3 regions of the Kitasatospora sp. NPDC022856 genome follow, and region 2 is predicted to be linked to each of the others. Evidence: riboswitches for the same ligand, from Rfam matches in the RefSeq annotation. Region 2 holds a riboswitch; each other region holds the start of a gene.
The links. Region 2 has a riboswitch for cyclic di-AMP ahead of ACZ34W_RS23915 (M23 family metallopeptidase). Riboswitches for the same ligand answer to the same signal wherever they lie in the genome.
Positions count from the first base shown of each region.

Region 1: linked by a shared signal. The riboswitch ahead of ACZ34W_RS26225 (M23 family metallopeptidase) and the one ahead of ACZ34W_RS23915 (M23 family metallopeptidase) in region 2 are both predicted to bind cyclic di-AMP.
Region 3: linked by a shared signal. The riboswitch ahead of ACZ34W_RS31820 (transglycosylase family protein) and the one ahead of ACZ34W_RS23915 (M23 family metallopeptidase) in region 2 are both predicted to bind cyclic di-AMP.

Region 1 covers NZ_JBVHHE010000022.1:97,114-102,366, forward strand. Annotated here, with positions in the region: gene ACZ34W_RS26215 (alpha/beta fold hydrolase) at 1-794, opposite strand, end outside; gene ACZ34W_RS26220 (YiaA/YiaB family inner membrane protein) at 917-1,207, opposite strand; cyclic di-AMP (ydaO/yuaA leader) riboswitch at 1,452-1,610, shown strand; gene ACZ34W_RS26225 (M23 family metallopeptidase) at 1,623-2,483, shown strand; gene ACZ34W_RS26230 (hypothetical protein) at 2,555-3,583, opposite strand; gene ACZ34W_RS26235 (GNAT family N-acetyltransferase) at 3,626-4,198, shown strand; gene ACZ34W_RS26240 (sensor domain-containing protein) at 4,300-5,013, shown strand; gene ACZ34W_RS26245 (class I SAM-dependent methyltransferase) at 5,112-5,253, shown strand, end outside.
Region 2 covers NZ_JBVHHE010000018.1:146,047-151,299, reverse strand. Annotated here, with positions in the region: gene ACZ34W_RS23920 (MFS transporter) at 1-927, opposite strand, end outside; cyclic di-AMP (ydaO/yuaA leader) riboswitch at 1,238-1,398, shown strand; gene ACZ34W_RS23915 (M23 family metallopeptidase) at 1,403-2,464, shown strand; gene ACZ34W_RS23910 (DUF2470 domain-containing protein) at 2,840-3,559, opposite strand; gene ACZ34W_RS23905 (MFS transporter) at 3,787-5,001, shown strand; gene ACZ34W_RS23900 (RidA family protein) at 5,096-5,253, opposite strand, start outside.
Region 3 covers NZ_JBVHHE010000037.1:42,409-47,661, forward strand. Annotated here, with positions in the region: gene ACZ34W_RS31805 (nucleoside triphosphate pyrophosphohydrolase) at 1-750, shown strand, start outside; gene ACZ34W_RS31810 (SDR family NAD(P)-dependent oxidoreductase) at 859-1,293, opposite strand; gene ACZ34W_RS31815 (cytochrome P450 family protein) at 1,452-2,726, shown strand; cyclic di-AMP (ydaO/yuaA leader) riboswitch at 3,001-3,173, shown strand; gene ACZ34W_RS31820 (transglycosylase family protein) at 3,179-4,096, shown strand; gene eno (phosphopyruvate hydratase) at 4,352-5,253, shown strand, end outside.

The DNA.
Region 1 (5,253 bases), on a different contig from region 2:
TCGGCGGTGGCCTGCGGCCGGTCGGCCATCGGGTAGTGCCCGGAGCCCTCGATCATCACCTTGCGGCCGTTCAGTGCGGCGGCCTGCCGGTCGGCGACCAGCTCGGGGTCGGGGAAGTCGGGGTCCTTGGTGCCCATCACGACCAGCGCCGGGCAGCTCACGGCGGCGGTCCAGCCGTTCGGCGCGGAGTCCCCGCGCACGTAGCCCCGGGTGGCCTGCTTGCGGCCCGGCGTGCGCATCGCGGCGACCAGTCCGTCCACGTAGGCGTCGAAGTCGGCCGGCTTGGGACCGGGGTACGCCATCTTGCGGTGGTAGAGGCCCCAGAACGCGGGCGAGTGCACCAGCAGGACGCCCATCACGCCGAACATCGCGCGCTGCAGCGCGTTCGGCGGCGGGTTCTCGACGAAGGCGTCCACCAGGACGATCCCGGCCACCCGCTCCGGCGCGTCCCCGGCCACCTTGACCACCGTCGCACCGGCGTAGGAGTTGCCGACCAGCGTGGCGCGGTCGATGCCGAGGTGGTCCAGCAGGGCGAGGACGTCGGTGGCGATCGCGGCCGGCGTGTAGTCGTCCCAGGCGATCGAGGACTCGCCGAAGCCGCGCAGGTCCAGGGTGATCACCCGGTGGCCCGCGGCCACCAGCAGCGGGCGCAGGTGCCGGTACGCGGCACGGCTGTCGAGCATCCCGGGGAGCAGGACGAGGGGGGCGCCGTCGCCCTGCTCGGTGTCGTCGAAGGCCAGCCGGCCGCCGGGGAGGTCGAGGTACTGGGTGCTGGGGGTGAAGGTGCCGGGCATGGGGGCCTCCTCGGTCCGCGGGGCTGTCGGCATTGCGCCGATAGCCATAAAGCTAAGGCTAATAGCCTTAGCTTTCAAGCCCTCGACCGGCCGGACCCCCGGGGCGGCCCCGGTACCGCGGCTCAGACCCCCTCCACCTTGAACGGGTCGTGCTCGGCGAGCAGCTTCTCCAGCCGCGCCTGGTCCACCCGGGTGACGATCTCGTTGGTCTCCTGCCGGTCCCGGATCACCTTGGCCAGGGTGAAGGCGGAGGTGACGGTGTAGAGCAGGCCGACCGTGAGGAAGGCGCGGGTCCAGCCGCCGACCGGCAGATAGGCGATGCCGACGGCGAGGGCGCCGCCGGAGAGGGCGAAGGAGAGGACGGCCTGGAGGTGGTACGCGGCCGTGGTGCGTGACTGCATCGGTGCGTTCATGGCGCCAGGATGGCCGCGCCGGGAGCGCCGCACATGAGTAGGAGTACTCAAGTGGGGGACCGTTCGTTGACGTCCCCTCACGTTCGGTAGTGTCAGTTGCCATCGATCCGCCCAAATCGCCCATCAGGTCACGTACCGTCCGGGTAGTATCCGGCTGTCCCGAACGGACGGCTTGGAATCAGAGGCTCCTAGGATTAACGTTTGATAACGCAGCGCGGTTCGTAACGCCGTACCCAGACGGCACCGTGCGCCGTCGCCTAATCCCGCCGGCCGGCCTCCGGGCAGGCCAGGGAGCCGGGGAACCATGTTCCTTGGGGTGAATCGGCCGGGCCCAGGCCCAGCCGTAGGAGACCTTCCTGCTCCGAACCCGTCAGCTAACCCGGTAGGCGCGAAGGAAGGAAAGGAGCGCGCCTCCGTGGCGTCGTCGCACTCTCCGGCACACCTGCCCGGCTCCCCCGCCGGCACCCAGCTGCTCGACCACCCCTGGCCGCCCGCCCACCCGGGCGAGTTCGGCGGGTCCGGCGTCGAGACCGGGCCGCAGGCCCCCGACAGCAACCGGCACCGGATGCCCCGTCAGACCCGCGGCACCGCCCCGCTGCTCGGCGTCACCGCCGTGGCCGCCACCCTCGGTGCGACCGGCTTCGCCTCCGCCACCCCGGCCGCCGCCCCCGCCGTCGAGGTCCCGGACGAGACCCCGGTCGCGCTCGCCGCGGACCCGGGCCTCGCGCTCGCCGCCCGGATCCAGCAGCAGGCCGACAGCCAGCGCACCGCCGCCGAGGAGGGCGCCCGCCTGCAGGCCGCCAAGGAGGCCGAGGTCAAGCGCGCGGCCCAGCAGCAGGAGGCCAAGCGGGCCGCGGAGGAGGCCGAGAAGGCCAAGCTCGCCGCCATCGAGCTGCCGGTGCGCGACTACCACCTCTCGGCCCACTACGGCCAGAGCGCCTCCTACTGGGCCCACCTGCACACCGGCCTGGACTTCGCCGCCGACACCGGCACCCCGGTCTACGCGGTCGGCCAGGGCACCATCACCTCGGCCGGCTGGGCCGGGTCGTACGGCTACCGGATCGTCGAGACGCTGCCCGACGGCACCGAGATCTGGTACTGCCACCTCTCCTCGATCATCAAGGGCTCCGGCAAGGTCGTCCCCGGCCAGCAGCTCGGCAAGGTGGGGGCCACCGGCAACGTCACCGGCCCGCACCTGCACCTGGAGGTCCGCCCCGGCGGCGGTGCCCCGGTCGACCCGGAGAGCTGGTTCGAGCAGCGCGGCGTGACCCCCTGACCGGCGTCACCTTCTGACAGCCCGCCGCGGTGCCCCGGCCGTCGTGACGACGGCCGGGGCACCGTCGCGTCTCAGGCCCCGGCGGCCGCGTCGGCCCCGTCCGGCCGGTCGGCGGACCCGTGCACGTGCCCGTCCCCGGGCGCGTAGCCGTACTCGTCCCCGGGCGCGTAGCCGTACTCGTCCCCGGGCTCGTCGTCCCCGTACTCCCCGGCCTCCTCCGCCTCGCCGGATGCCCCGGGCAGCTGCGCCAGGTACGCGTCGATCTCCTCCTGGCCCGGCTCCGGGGCCAGCTCCGGGAACTCCTCCACCAGCAGCCGCGGCAGCCCCGGCACCGTCCACTCGCCGAAGAGGTCCAGCGCGGCCTCGACGGCGGCCTCCTCGAACGCCCCGAAGTCCCCGGCCAGCTCGTCGGGCATCGGCCGGCCCTGCGCGGTGAGCTCCTCCAGGTTGCGGTAGCTGCGCCGCATCAGCCCCTGCTCCAGCAGCCGCCGGGCACCGTCGGTGGCCATCCCGACGCTGAGCGGCCGGGCGCCGTCCCAGCCCCCGTCGTCCACCGGGTCCAGCGCGCCCGCCGCCTCCAGCCGCTCGTAGGCGGCCGCCCGGTCCTCCGGCGCCAGCTCCCGGAACGCCTCCAACCAGGCCCGGACCGCCGCCCCGTCGGCCGGGTCCACCCCGTCCGCGCGCAGCAGCAGCGTGTACAGCCGGGGCCAGGTCACCAGGTCGGCGCGGCGCAGCAGCCCGGCGGCCACCTCGCCCTGCCACTCGGCCTCCGCGTGCAGCCGCTCCTGCCGCTTGGCGTTCAGCCGCTTCGCCGCCCGCTGGTGGTCGATCAGCAGCCGCACCGCGGCGCCGTACGCCAGCGGGTCCTGCTCCGGCTCGGGCTGGACGTACAGGTAGAGCCGCTCGTACAGCAGTTGTTCCACGGCGTCCGAGGTCAGCTCCGGCCAGCCGTCACGCATCCTGCCCTCACCCAGCTCCAGCAGCGCCAGCACCGCCCGCACCGGCGCCTCGGCCACCGGAGGGTGGCCGTGCGCCTGCGCCCAGGCGAGCAGTTCGGCGGCTTTGGTGCGCGGGGCGAGCCGCAGGTCTTCTTCTTCCATGTCACGTAAGGTAACCGGAAAGCCCGGGTAGGGTCGGCAGGCATGGTCCCCGTCCGACTCACCGGCCCCCGCCTGGCCATCCGCGAGTTCCACCACAGCGCCGCCGACGTCGACGCCCTGTACGCGGTGTTCGGCGACCGGGAGGCCACCCGCTACCTCCCGTTCGAGCCGCGTGACCGCGAGGACTGCGCCGACCAGATCGAGCAGTACCTGGAGGAGGCGCAGCAGGACGAGCGGACGGTCTACCGGCTGGCCGTCACCCGCCGCGCCGACGCGGACGCCCCGTCCCGCGCCGTCCCGATCGGCAACGCCGCCCTCACGCTCGGCGGCCACCGCAGCGCCGACCTCGGCTACGCGCTGCGCCCGGACACCTGGGGCAACGGCTACGCGGGCGAGATCACCGGGCTGCTCTGCGACTTCGCCTTCGGCCCGCTCGGGCTGCACCGGCTGGTCGCCCGGGTGGACGTGGAGAACACGGCCTCGGTCCGGGTGCTCATCCGGGCCGGCTTCCGTCTGGAGGGCCGGATCCGGCACGACGTGCACCTGCGCGGCTGCTGGCGCGACTCCTTCCAGTACTCGCTGCTCGCCCACGAGTGGCCCCGGGTGGGGGGTTAACCCCCGGCCCGCTTCACGGGGGAGCCGGATGTCCGCCCGGCCCGGCCTTTGACAGGGTTGTGACGTCAGCCCGGCACGCCACCGAGAAGGACCCGAGGGCCATGAGCAGCAGCCTCAGCACGCAGCGCAGCGAGGACGACCGCGACGACGCGGTACGGCGCACCGAGGAGCCGCCGTACGCCTGGCGGGCGCCGTTCTCGTCCTACTACTACCGGGAGCTCGGCTTCACCCTCACCGCGGTGCCGGTGGCCCTCGCCGGGTTCGCCTTCGCCATCACGCTGTTCACCTTCGGTGTCGGCACTCTCGTCACCGTGCTCGGCATGCCGGTGCTGGCCGCTCTGACCGCCGGGGCCCGGGGCTTCGGCCGGCTGGAGCGGGCCCGGGTCCGCGGCATGCTGGCGCTGGACGTGCCCGGCCCGAAGCCGGTCCGGGTGCGCCGGCCGGGCAGCTGGGGCGCGATCACCGCGCGGCTGGTGGACGCGGCGGGCTGGAAGGCCGTGCTCTACCAGGTGGTGATGCTCCCGTGGGCGCTCTTCAGCTTCGTGATGTCGCTGACGTTCCTGCTGGTCGGCTGGACGCTGGCGCTCTACCCGCTCTACCACTGGGTCTACCCGAAGTACGTCGGCTGGCGGGGCTTCCGGGTGTTCGACTACTACGACGGCAACGGCGTCGAGCACGTCTACTACGTCGAGGGGCCGCTGCAGATCGCCGGGCTCTCGCTGCTGGGCTTCGTGTTCGTCTTCCTGACCCCGCAGCTGGTGCGCGGACTGACCAACGTCAACCGGCTCGCCGCCCGGGCTCTGCTCGGCCGCTGACCGGCCCACCCGCCGCCCCACCGCCCGGCCCCACCGGCCCCGCCCCGCCCCGGACGTTCCGGGGTGCGGGCGGGGCCGGCCCGTGGTCCGATGACCGCATGGCCGCCCCGACCGACCTCGCCGCCGACGTCCCGGTCACCTCCCGCCCGCTGGACGAGTACTGCGCGCTGTTCGACCTGACCCGGGCCGGGCTCGCGGCCCTCCCCGGGCCGGTCCTCGACTGCCCGGGCGGCGCCGCCG
Region 2 (5,253 bases):
GAGCCCGGAGACCAGTGGGGAGAAGCCGGAGACGATCTGCAGCTGGACGACCAGGAGGAAGAAGACGCCGCTGAACGCCGCGTAGACGCAGAGGGTGACCAGGTTCACCGCGGTGAACAGGCGGGAGGAGAAGAGGCCGAGCGGCAGCATCGGCTCCGGGACGCGGCGTTCGACCACCACGAAGGCCGCGCCCAGCAGCAGGCCGGCCGCGCCGGACACCCACACCACGGCCGAGAGCCCGTCGCCCGCCGCGGTCAGCGCGTAGGTGACCGAGCCCAGCGCGAGCGCGGCCAGCGCCGCGCCGAGGACGTCGAACCGGCCGGTCGCGCTCTCGTCCCGGCTCTCCGGGACGTGCCGGGAGGCCACCGCGACCACCAGGGCGGCGAGCGGGACGTTCAACAGGAAGATCCACCGCCAGCCGGGGCCGTCCACCAGCCAGCCGCCGAGGAACGGGCCGATCGCGGCGGACACCCCGCCGAGGCCGGACCAGAGGCCGACCGCCGCCGAGCGGTCGTCAGGGTGGAACACCGCCTGGAGCATCGCCAGCGAGCCGGGGGTCAGCAGCGCCCCGCCGACGCCCTGCACCGCGCGGGCGGCGACCAGTACCTCGATGGTGGGGGCCGCGGCGCAGGCCGCCGAGGCGGCGGCGAACCAGAGCACGCCGATCAGGAAGACGCGGCGCCGGCCGTAGCGGTCACCGAGCGCGCCGCCGAGCAGGATCAGGCCGGCCAGGGTGAGCAGATAGGCGTTGAGCGTCCATTGCAGGGCGGCGAGCGGAGCGCCGAGATCGGTGCCGATCCGGGGCAGTGCGACGTTGACGACGGTGCCGTCGAGCATCGCCATGCTGGAGCCGAGCACCGTCGCCAGTAGTACCCAGCGGCCCTGCGCGGTGCCCAGGCGCAGGGTGCCGGCCTCGGAGGTGGCCACCGCCTGATCCTGCGCTCCGGGACGCGACGTGACAAGGGTCACCGGGGGTGTGTCGGCGGATGGCTTTCCGTAGGTGATCGTATGCGTACGGACACCGAAATCGGCGGAGCGTCGTGGATCAGTGGCACGCGGTGAATCGATTGTGCACATACTGTGCAGCCGATCATTCGGAGTGTCACGGCCTTCCCGGGAGTGGTTGTCGATTCAAGAGATCGACATTGCTTCGCCCGGGCGGATGAGTTTTAGTTCAGCGACCGCCCGGCATTGGACCGGGTGGCCACCGGGTGGAACGCCTAGTCCTGCCGCTGCCCGGTGGTACGAACCGAACTCTGTACGGCAGGAGCGGGGGACCCAAAGGTAAGTCGCCGGACCGGAATTCACGGTCCGGCTTGGGGTGAAGCCGCGCTATGCGGCCGGGCAACTCCAGCCCGAACCCGACAGCTCACCTCGCAGGCGTCGGAGAGGACAGTTCGCCATGCCCGCACAGGCTCGTCGTATCACCCTGCCCCGCGCCGCCCGCATCGGCATCGCCACCGCCGTGACCGGCGCCGCTTTCGCCCTCCCGCTGGTGACCACCATCAGCGCCCAGGCCCACACCGCCCCGGCCGCCAAGCCCGCGCAGACCTCCACCTGGACCGGCGCCACCAGCGTCGACGCCGCGCCGGCCGCTGCCGCCAAGCCGGCCGCCGAGGCCGCCAAGCCGGCCGCCGCGCCGGCCGAGGAGAGCTACAAGGTCGTCGGCGGGGACACCCTGTCGAAGATCGCCGACGCCAAGCAGGTCGAGGGTGGCTGGAAGGCCCTCTACGACCACAACCGCTCGGTCGTCGGCGCCAACCCGAACCTCATCTTCCCGGGTCAGCAGCTCGCGCTGGGTGCCAAGGCCGCCGCCGCTCCGGCCGCCGCCGAGGCCGCCAAGCCCGCCGCCCCGGCCGCCAAGCCGCAGGTCTCGCAGGACGCGCAGAAGCCGGCCGCCCAGCACGCCGCCCCGAAGCCGGTCCAGGCCGCCAAGCCCGCCGAGGCCCCGGCCGCCAAGCCGGCCGCCCCCGCCGCGAAGCCGGCCGCTCCGGCCGCTCCCGCGGCGCCGGCCGCTCCGGCCGCTCCCGCGGCGCCGGCCGCCGCGGCCAGCACCTCGGGCTTCGTCGCCCCCCTCGCCAACCCGAAGCTCGGCACCGCCTACGGCGTGGCCGGCTCGATGTGGGCCTCCGGTCACCACACCGGTGCCGACTTCGTCGCCTCCACCGGCACCCCGCTGCGCGCCGTCGGCGCCGGCACCGTGGTGAAGGCCGGCAACGGCGGCGCCTACGGCAACGAGGTCGAGATCAAGCTCGCCGACGGCCACTACGCCGAGTACGCGCACCTGTCCTCGATCGGTGTGAAGATCGGTCAGACCGTCACCGCCGGCCAGCAGATCGGCCTCTCGGGTGCCACCGGCAACGTGACCGGCCCGCACCTGCACTTCGAGATCCGCACCGGCTCGGAGTACGGCTCGGACATCGACCCGATCGCCTACCTGCGGGCGCACGGCGTCTCCCTCTGACCTGAGGTCGGACTTCCGCTGGGTGCGGGGCGTACGACCGCCCGGGATGGTCATGTCGGGTGACCGCTCGACCGGATGATCGCCGCACCGTCAGCGGATCATGGGCGCGGGACACGCCCTGGCCGGCCCGGCTCGCGAATTTCCTTCGCGAGCCGGGCCGGCCTTTTTCGTGCCCTTCTGACAGGCAGGTGCCCCCCCGCGAGCAGGGTTTCCGTCCGGCGTTTCCGAGTGGTCGGTTCCGTCGTGCGGAAGGCCTTTCCGGAAGGCCTTCCTGGGGGGCCTTCCGGGATATTCCGACGGCCCGTCGGCGGTCGGACGGGCCGTCAATTCTCGGTCGGCGGTCGCGGTGAAAGGAATGGGCCGCCCCGGCGGGGGTCAGGACCGGTGGGCGGGCAGGTCGCTGTTGGCGGCGGTCAGCAGCTGGTGCACGCGGTGGCCGAACTCGTCCGCGTCGCGGGCCGGCTCGGGGAAGACCAGGCGGACGTCGCGGTGGCCGTAGGGGTGGTCCAGACGGAGCACCAGGCCGTGCCGGTCGAGGGCCAGCGGGCGGACGTCGGGGTGTCCGACGAGCAACTCGCGGTCCAGCAGCCGGGTGAGCAGGGCGAGGGCGTCCGGGTGGTCGTCGGCGAGGTGGGTGAGCATCGCCGCCTCGAAGCGCGCCAGCGGGTCGGGCGCGGCCAGGGCGAGGTCGGCGCCGGTGAGGGCGGTGGTGCCGTACGGGGTGGAGAGGACGGCGTGTGCGACGTCCAGCCGCAGGTGGACGCTGAGGCCGTCGTCGGCGAGGTGGGCGAGGTGCAGCCGGCCGGCCAGGGTGAGACGGCCGCGGACGCGGTCGCGGACGGCGACCGGGGCGATGTCGGTGAGGTCCAGGACGACGGCCAGGCCGTCCTGCTCGCGGGTCACGGCGAGGGTGAGCGGCGAGTCGAGCGGTGCGCCCAGGCGCAGCCGGGAGCCGTGCACCGAGACCGGGGTGTCCAGGTCGTGGTACTCGCCGCAGGCCCGGATCACCACGGAGGAGGTGGCGCTGAGCAGGCTGCAGACCCGTTCGGCGGCGGTGGGTTCGGGCGCCTCGACGTCGACGGGGCTGGGGCTCATGACGACCTCCGTTGATTAGGTGAGGCTAACCTAATCACTTCGCCGAGGGAGGGCAAGGCGTGCGCGGGTGGTTCGCGGGTCGCGATGGAGGGTGCGTGGGTCCAATGGATTGCAGATGGAGATAGCGAGCGCTTGCAAGTATCTGGCATTCGGTCGTATTGTCGACGCTGGTAGTTGCACGCGCAATCTTCTGCACGCTTCTGTACGCTCTGGAAAGCGGTCCCCTCATGCCCCTCGCGCTCCTGGCGCTGGCGATCAGCGCCTTCGGCATCGGCACCACCGAGTTCGTGATCATGGGCCTGCTGCCCGAGGTCGCCGGCGACTTCTCGGTGTCCATCCCCACCGCCGGCCTGCTCATCTCCGGCTACGCACTCGGTGTCGTGATCGGCGGCCCGCTGCTCACCGTCCTCGGCACCCGGATCCCCCGCAAGGGGATGCTGCTGATGCTGATGGGCCTGTTCATCGCCGGCAACCTGGTCTCCGCCGTCGCGCCCGCCTTCGGTCCGCTGCTGGTCGGCCGGGTGCTCGCGGCCTTCGCGCACGGCGCCTTCTTCGGCATCGGCTCGGTGGTCGCCGCCGACCTCGTCGCCCCGCACAAGCGGGCCGGCGCCATCGCCCTGATGTTCACCGGGCTCACCGCCGCCAACGTGCTCGGCGTGCCGATGGGCACCCTGCTCGGCCAGCACTTCGGCTGGCGCTCCACCTTCTTCGTGGTCGCGGCGCTCGGCGCGATCGGCTTCGCCGGCATCGCGGCCCTGGTACCCGTCCAGCCGCGCGCCGAGGACACCCGGCTCGGCCCGGAGCTGGCCGTCTTCCGCAAGCCGCAGATCTGGCTCGCGCTGAGCATGACGGTGCTCGGCTGGGGCGGCATCTTCGCGATGTTCACCTACATCACGCCGATGATGACCGAGATGGCGGGCTTCGCCCCCTCCAGCGTGACCTGGCTGCTCTTCCTGTTCGGCGTCGGCCTGTTCGTCGGCAACCTGCTCGGCGGCTGGTTCGCCGACCGCGCGCTGATGCGGAGCCTGTACGTGATCCTGGCGGTGCTGGCGGTGCTGCTCTTCGCCTTCACCCTCGCCTCGCACAGCAGGGTCGGTGCGATCGTCGCCATTCCGCTGATCGGCGTGTTCGGCTTCGCGACCGTCGCACCGCTGCAGAAGCGGGTGATGGACCAGGCCGCCGGCGCGCCCACGCTGGCCTCGGCCGCCAACATCGCGGCCTTCAACCTGGGCAACGCGCTCGCCGCCTGGCTCGGCGGGCTGGTCATCTCGTCCGGGCTCGGCTACGACGCGCCGAACTGGGTGGGCGGGCTGATGGCCGCCGCCGCCCTGGGGGTCGCGCTGCTCTCCGGCGCGCTGGAGCGGCGGGGGGCCGGCGCCGGTGGCAGGGTCGTGGCGCGCGGTGGAGCGGCCGCCGAGGAGGCGGTAGTCGCCGGGCGGTGAGCGCGGAACGCGCGGGGCCCGGACGCTCGTCCGGGCCCCGCGCGTCGTGTCGAGGCGGGTCAGCCGATCACGGCCTGTGCGTCTCGGTGGCCGGTCAGCCGATCACGGCCTGTGCGTCGATCTCGACCAGCATCGGCTCCTGCGGCAGCTCGACGAAGATCGTGGTGCGGCAGGGCTTCACGCCGCCCGGCGCGATGTTCTCCTCGATGAACGCGGCGTAGACCTCGTTCATCAGCGGGAAGTCGGCCCGCT
Region 3 (5,253 bases), on a different contig from region 2:
GACCCCGGGCTCACCGACGCGCTGGCGCGCCTCGCGGTCGAGCACGCGGGCGAGGTGCCCGAGATCGAGGTGCTGCCCGGTTCGTACGACCTGCCGGGCGCGCGGCTGCTGGACCTGGTCTCGGTGATGGACCGCCTTCGCTCGCCCGGCGGCTGCCCCTGGGACGCCGAGCAGACCCACGCCAGCCTGGTGAAGTACCTGGTGGAGGAGTCCTTCGAGCTGGTCGAGGCGATCGAGGAGGGGGACCGCGACACGCTCCGCGAGGAGCTGGGCGACGTCCTGCTCCAGGTCTTCTTCCATTCCCGGATCGCCGAGGAGCACCCCACCGACGCGTTCTCCATCGACGACGTGGCGGGTGACATCGTCGATAAGCTGATGTACCGCCACCCGCACGTGTTCGGGGATGTCGAGGCCGAGGGCGCCGCCGAGGTGGAGGCGAACTGGGAGGCGCTGAAGGCCGCCGAGAAGTCGGAGCGCGAGTCGGTGCTGGACGGCGTGCCGGCCGGTCTTCCCGCGCTGGCGTACGCGGCGAAGCTGGTGTCCCGGGTGCGCCGGGCGGGCTTCACCGGTGTGCCGGACGCGGCCTACGAGCTGCCCGCGGAGCTCACGGCGGAGTCGGCGGGCCGGCTGCTGCTCGCGGTGGCGCAGCGGGCGTTCGACGCGGGGGTGGACGTGGACGCCGCGCTCCGGGCGGCCGCGCGCGGCTACCGGGACGCCGTGCGCGCCGCCGAGGGGCTCAAGCCCGAGTAGCCCCGAGCGGCCCCCCGGAGCACGCCCGGGCCGAGACCCGCGCCCGGGCACGCCCGCACCGCGACCGCCGCCCGGGCACGCCGCCCGCACCGCGACCGCCGCCCCCCGTCAGACCGCCGCCACGTCCTCCACCGCCCGGCGCTGCACCGGGACCACCTCGTCGACGACCTCGGCGATCGCCTCGCCGACCAGGGCGAGCAGTTCGGCCAGCCGCTCCAGGTCGAGGTGGTCCGGCAGCTCGGCGAGGGAGACGACGCGCTCGCCGCCCGGCCCTGCGACGCAGAACAGGTCGATCGGGCCGAGGTGCTTCTCGGTGGTGTCGACCAGGGCGGCGATGTCGCTCGGGCGGCGGATGTCGCCGCAGACGCCGACGACCGGGCAGCCCGGCCGGTCGAGTTCGGTGGCGAGGTCCTCGGCGATGCCGACCTGCTGGTCGGCGATGAGGACGCCGGAGGCGCCCGCGGCGGTGAACCGGCGGGCGAGGCCGGCTCCCGACCCGCCGGCGAGTACGGCGATGACCACGACTGCCCCGGTGACCCGCATGGTGCGCTCCTCCCTGTGGGCGGCTCCGCACCGGCGCCCACGCATTTTGCTTGCGGAGGATCGTAGGCAGGTCCTGACCCTCCGCAACAGGGATTACCCCTCAGGTGACCAGGCTCACGCCTGCCGCGCCGGGGTTCCCCACCGGATACGGTCGACACATGCCAGTTCAGCCCGATTCAGCCCGCCCGCCGCTCTTCACCTGGGAGTTCGCCGCCGACCCGTACCCGGCGTACGCGTGGCTGCGGGAGCACGAACCGGTGCACCGCACCACCCTGCCGAGCGGGGTGGAGGCCTGGCTGGTGACCAGGTACGCCGACGCCCGGCAGGCGCTCGCCGACAGCCGGCTCTCGAAGGACCCGGCCCACCACAGCGGGCACGCCCACCGCAGCGGCCGGGTCGGCATCCCCGGCGAGCGCCAGGCCAATCTGATGACCCACCTGCTGAACATCGACCCGCCGGACCACACCCGGCTGCGCCGGCTGGTCTCGAAGGCGTTCACGCCGCGCCGGGTGGCGGAGTTCGAGCCCCGGGTGCAGCAGCTCACCGACCGGCTGATCGACGGCTTCGCGGAGCGCGGCTCGGCGGACCTGATCCACGAGTTCGCCTTCCCACTGCCGATCTACGCGATCTGCGACCTGCTCGGCGTGCCGGCCGAGGACCAGGACGACTTCCGGGACTGGGCGGGCATGATGATCCGCCATGGCAGCGGGCAGCGCGGCGGGGTGGGACGCGCCGTCAAGCGGATGCGCGCCTACCTGGCGGAGCTGATCCACCGCAAGCGGGCCGATCCCGGCGACGACCTCATCTCGGGGCTGATCCGGGCCAGCGACCACGGTGAGCACCTGACCGAGAACGAGGCCGCGGCGATGGCCTTCATCCTCCTCTTCGCCGGGTTCGAGACGACCGTGAACCTGATCGGCAACGGCACCTACGCTTTGCTGCGCAACCCCGGGCAGCGGGCGCTGCTCCAGGACTCGATCGCCCGCGGCGAGACCGCGCTGCTGGAGACCGGTATCGAGGAACTCCTGCGCTACGACGGTCCAGTGGAGCTCGCCACCTGGCGGTTCGCGACCAGCCCGCTGACCATCGGCGGCGTGGACATCCCGGTCGGCGATCCGGTGCTGGTGGTGCTCGCGGCGGCGGACCGGGACCCGGCGCGGTTCGCCGACGAGAACACCCTCGACCTGGCCCGGACGGACAACCCGCACCTCGGCTTCGGGCACGGCATCCACTACTGCATCGGTGCGCCGCTGGCCCGGTTGGAGGGGCGCGCGGCGCTCACCACCCTGCTCACCCGGTTGCCCGATCTGCGACTCGCCGCTAGCCCGGAGGAGCTCCGCTGGCGCGGTGGCCTGATCATGCGTGGACTGCGCGATCTCCCGGTGGAATTCACCCCCGAGAAGCCCTCCGCGGCACCGGTGGACGGGCTCTGAGCAAATCCGTCCGGCGACCCCCGGCGGTGTCTCGATCTCGTCGCGCCGAGACCGCGACACGCTGACGGGGTGTCGCCGACACGCCCTATCAGCGGGTATGAATCAGCATCAAACCGGACATAGCCCTGTCGTTGGTAGGCGATCGGCCACGCGCCGTAATTTATGTGTGATACCTGCGATATGAGCTTGTTATTGATGTGAGGATCTGTCTACCCTCCCTGGAGTTCGCAGCTGCGGACCTCGTGCGCGGAACGCCGAATCCTGCCCGCCGCGTTACGGGAAACCGACCAGAACCCTTGGGCAGGGGCGGGGGAACCAGGTTTGTTGCCGTCCCCCACGGCTTGGGGTGAAGCCGCCCGCGCGGGCAGAAGGCGTCCGCGTCGTGCGGCCGGGCCACCTCCCGGTCCGAACCCGACAGCTCACCTCGCAGGCGTGCGGAGAGGGACTTCCCCATGCTCTTCGTCGGAACCGGCCGTCACCGTCGTCGCACCCAGACCGAGAAGGCCATCGCCGTTGCCGGCGTGGCCGGCGTCGGACTCGCCCTGCCGCTCCTCACCGCCACCGGCGCCTCGGCCGCCCCGGCCTCGACCTGGGACGCGGTCGCCCAGTGCGAGAGCGGCGGCAACTGGGGCATCAACACCGGCAACGGCTTCTACGGCGGCCTCCAGTTCACCTCCAGCACCTGGAAGGCGTTCGGCGGCACCTCGTACGCGCCGCAGGCCCACCAGGCCAGCCGGGCGCAGCAGATCTCGGTCGCCGAGAAGGTCCTCGCCTCGCAGGGGCCGGGCGCCTGGCCGGTCTGCTCCCAGAAGGCGGGCCTGGCCAAGGGCGGGGCCGCGGCCTCGGTCGACACCTCCTCGGACGCCGAGCCGACGGCCGCCGCCAAGCCGGCCCAGTCGAAGCCCGCGCAGAAGCCGGCGCAGAAGCCCGCCCAGAAGCCGGCCCAGCAGCAGGCTCCGAAGCCCGCCGCCCAGCAGCCCGCCCAGCAGGACGACCGGGCTCCGGGCTTCGCCGGCCAGCCGGGCTGGGACGCCGACGCGAAGGTCTTCTGGTACCAGAGCGACGGCGCCTGGTACTGGACCAGCCACCAGAGCGTCTACCAGCAGTACGCCGGTCAGCAGGCCGCCCAGCAGACGAGCGGGTACGCGGGCCAGGACAGCCGCCCCGCCGCCCACGGCGCCCCGGCCGCGGTCGCCGCCCAGCAGCGCACCGGGCACGGCTACACCGTCCAGTCCGGTGACACCCTGTCGACGATCGCCGCCGCCCAGGGCGTCGAGGGCGGCTGGCAGACGCTGTACGACGGCAACCGCGGCACCGTCGGCACCGACCCCAACATGATCCTCCCGGGCCAGCAGCTCGATCTCGGCTGACCGCCCGTGTGGTGACTCCCCGTGCGGTGACGCCACGAAGGGGGCCGGTTCGGCCCCCTTCGTCCGCATCCGGCCGCATTTCGTGGGACAACCAGGTGAACTACCGGTGGGTAGCCCGGCCACACGCTGAGACGGGACCGAGGTCGACGTGGTCCCGGGAGCCCGTGCGGTTAGGCTCTGGTCGTAACGACTCCGCAACCATCCGGCCGACAGCACCCATCGTCAGCCGAACCTGCTTCCGCTAGGAGATGCCTCGTGCCGTCCATCGATGTCGTCGTAGCCCGTGAGATTCTCGACTCGCGTGGCAACCCCACGGTCGAGGTCGAGGTCGGCCTCGACGACGGCAGCACCGGCCGTGCCGCTGTCCCGTCGGGTGCCTCCACCGGTGCCTTCGAGGCGCTGGAGCTTCGCGACGGTGACAAGAACCGCTACTTCGGCAAGGGCGTGGAGAAGGCCGTCCTGGCCGTCATCGAGCAGATCGGCCCCGAGCTGGTCGGCTACGACGCCACCGAGCAGCGCCTGATCGACCAGGCCATGCTCGACCTGGACGCCACGCCGGACAAGTCCTCGCTCGGCGCCAACGCGATCCTGGGCGTCTCGCTCGCCGTGGCGCACGCCGCCTCCGAGGCCAGCGACCTGCCGCTGTTCCGCTACCTGGGCGGCCCGAACGCCCACGTCCTGCCCGTCCCGATGATGAACATCCTCAACGGTGGCTCGCACGCGGACTCCAACGTCGACATCCAGGAGTTCATGATCGCTCCGATCGGCGCGGAGTCCTTCTCCGAGGCCGTCCGCTGGGGCGTCGAGGTCTACCACACCCTCAAGGGCGTGCTGAAGGAGCGCGGCCTGTCCACCGGCCTCGGCGACGAGGGCGGCTTCGCGCCGAACCTGGACAGCAACCGCGAGGCCCTGGACCTCATCACCGAGGCCATCCAGAAGGCCGGTTACGTGCCCGGCCGGGACATCGCGCTCGCCCTGGACGTCGCCGCCTCCGAGTTCTACCAGGACGGTGCCTACCAGTTCGAGGGCAAGGCGCTCTCCGCCGCCGAGCTCATCGAGTACTACGCCGAGCTCGTCGCCGCGTACCCGCTGGTCTCCATCGAGGACCCGCTGGACGAGTCGGACTGGGACGGCTGGAAGGCCATGACCGTCAAGCT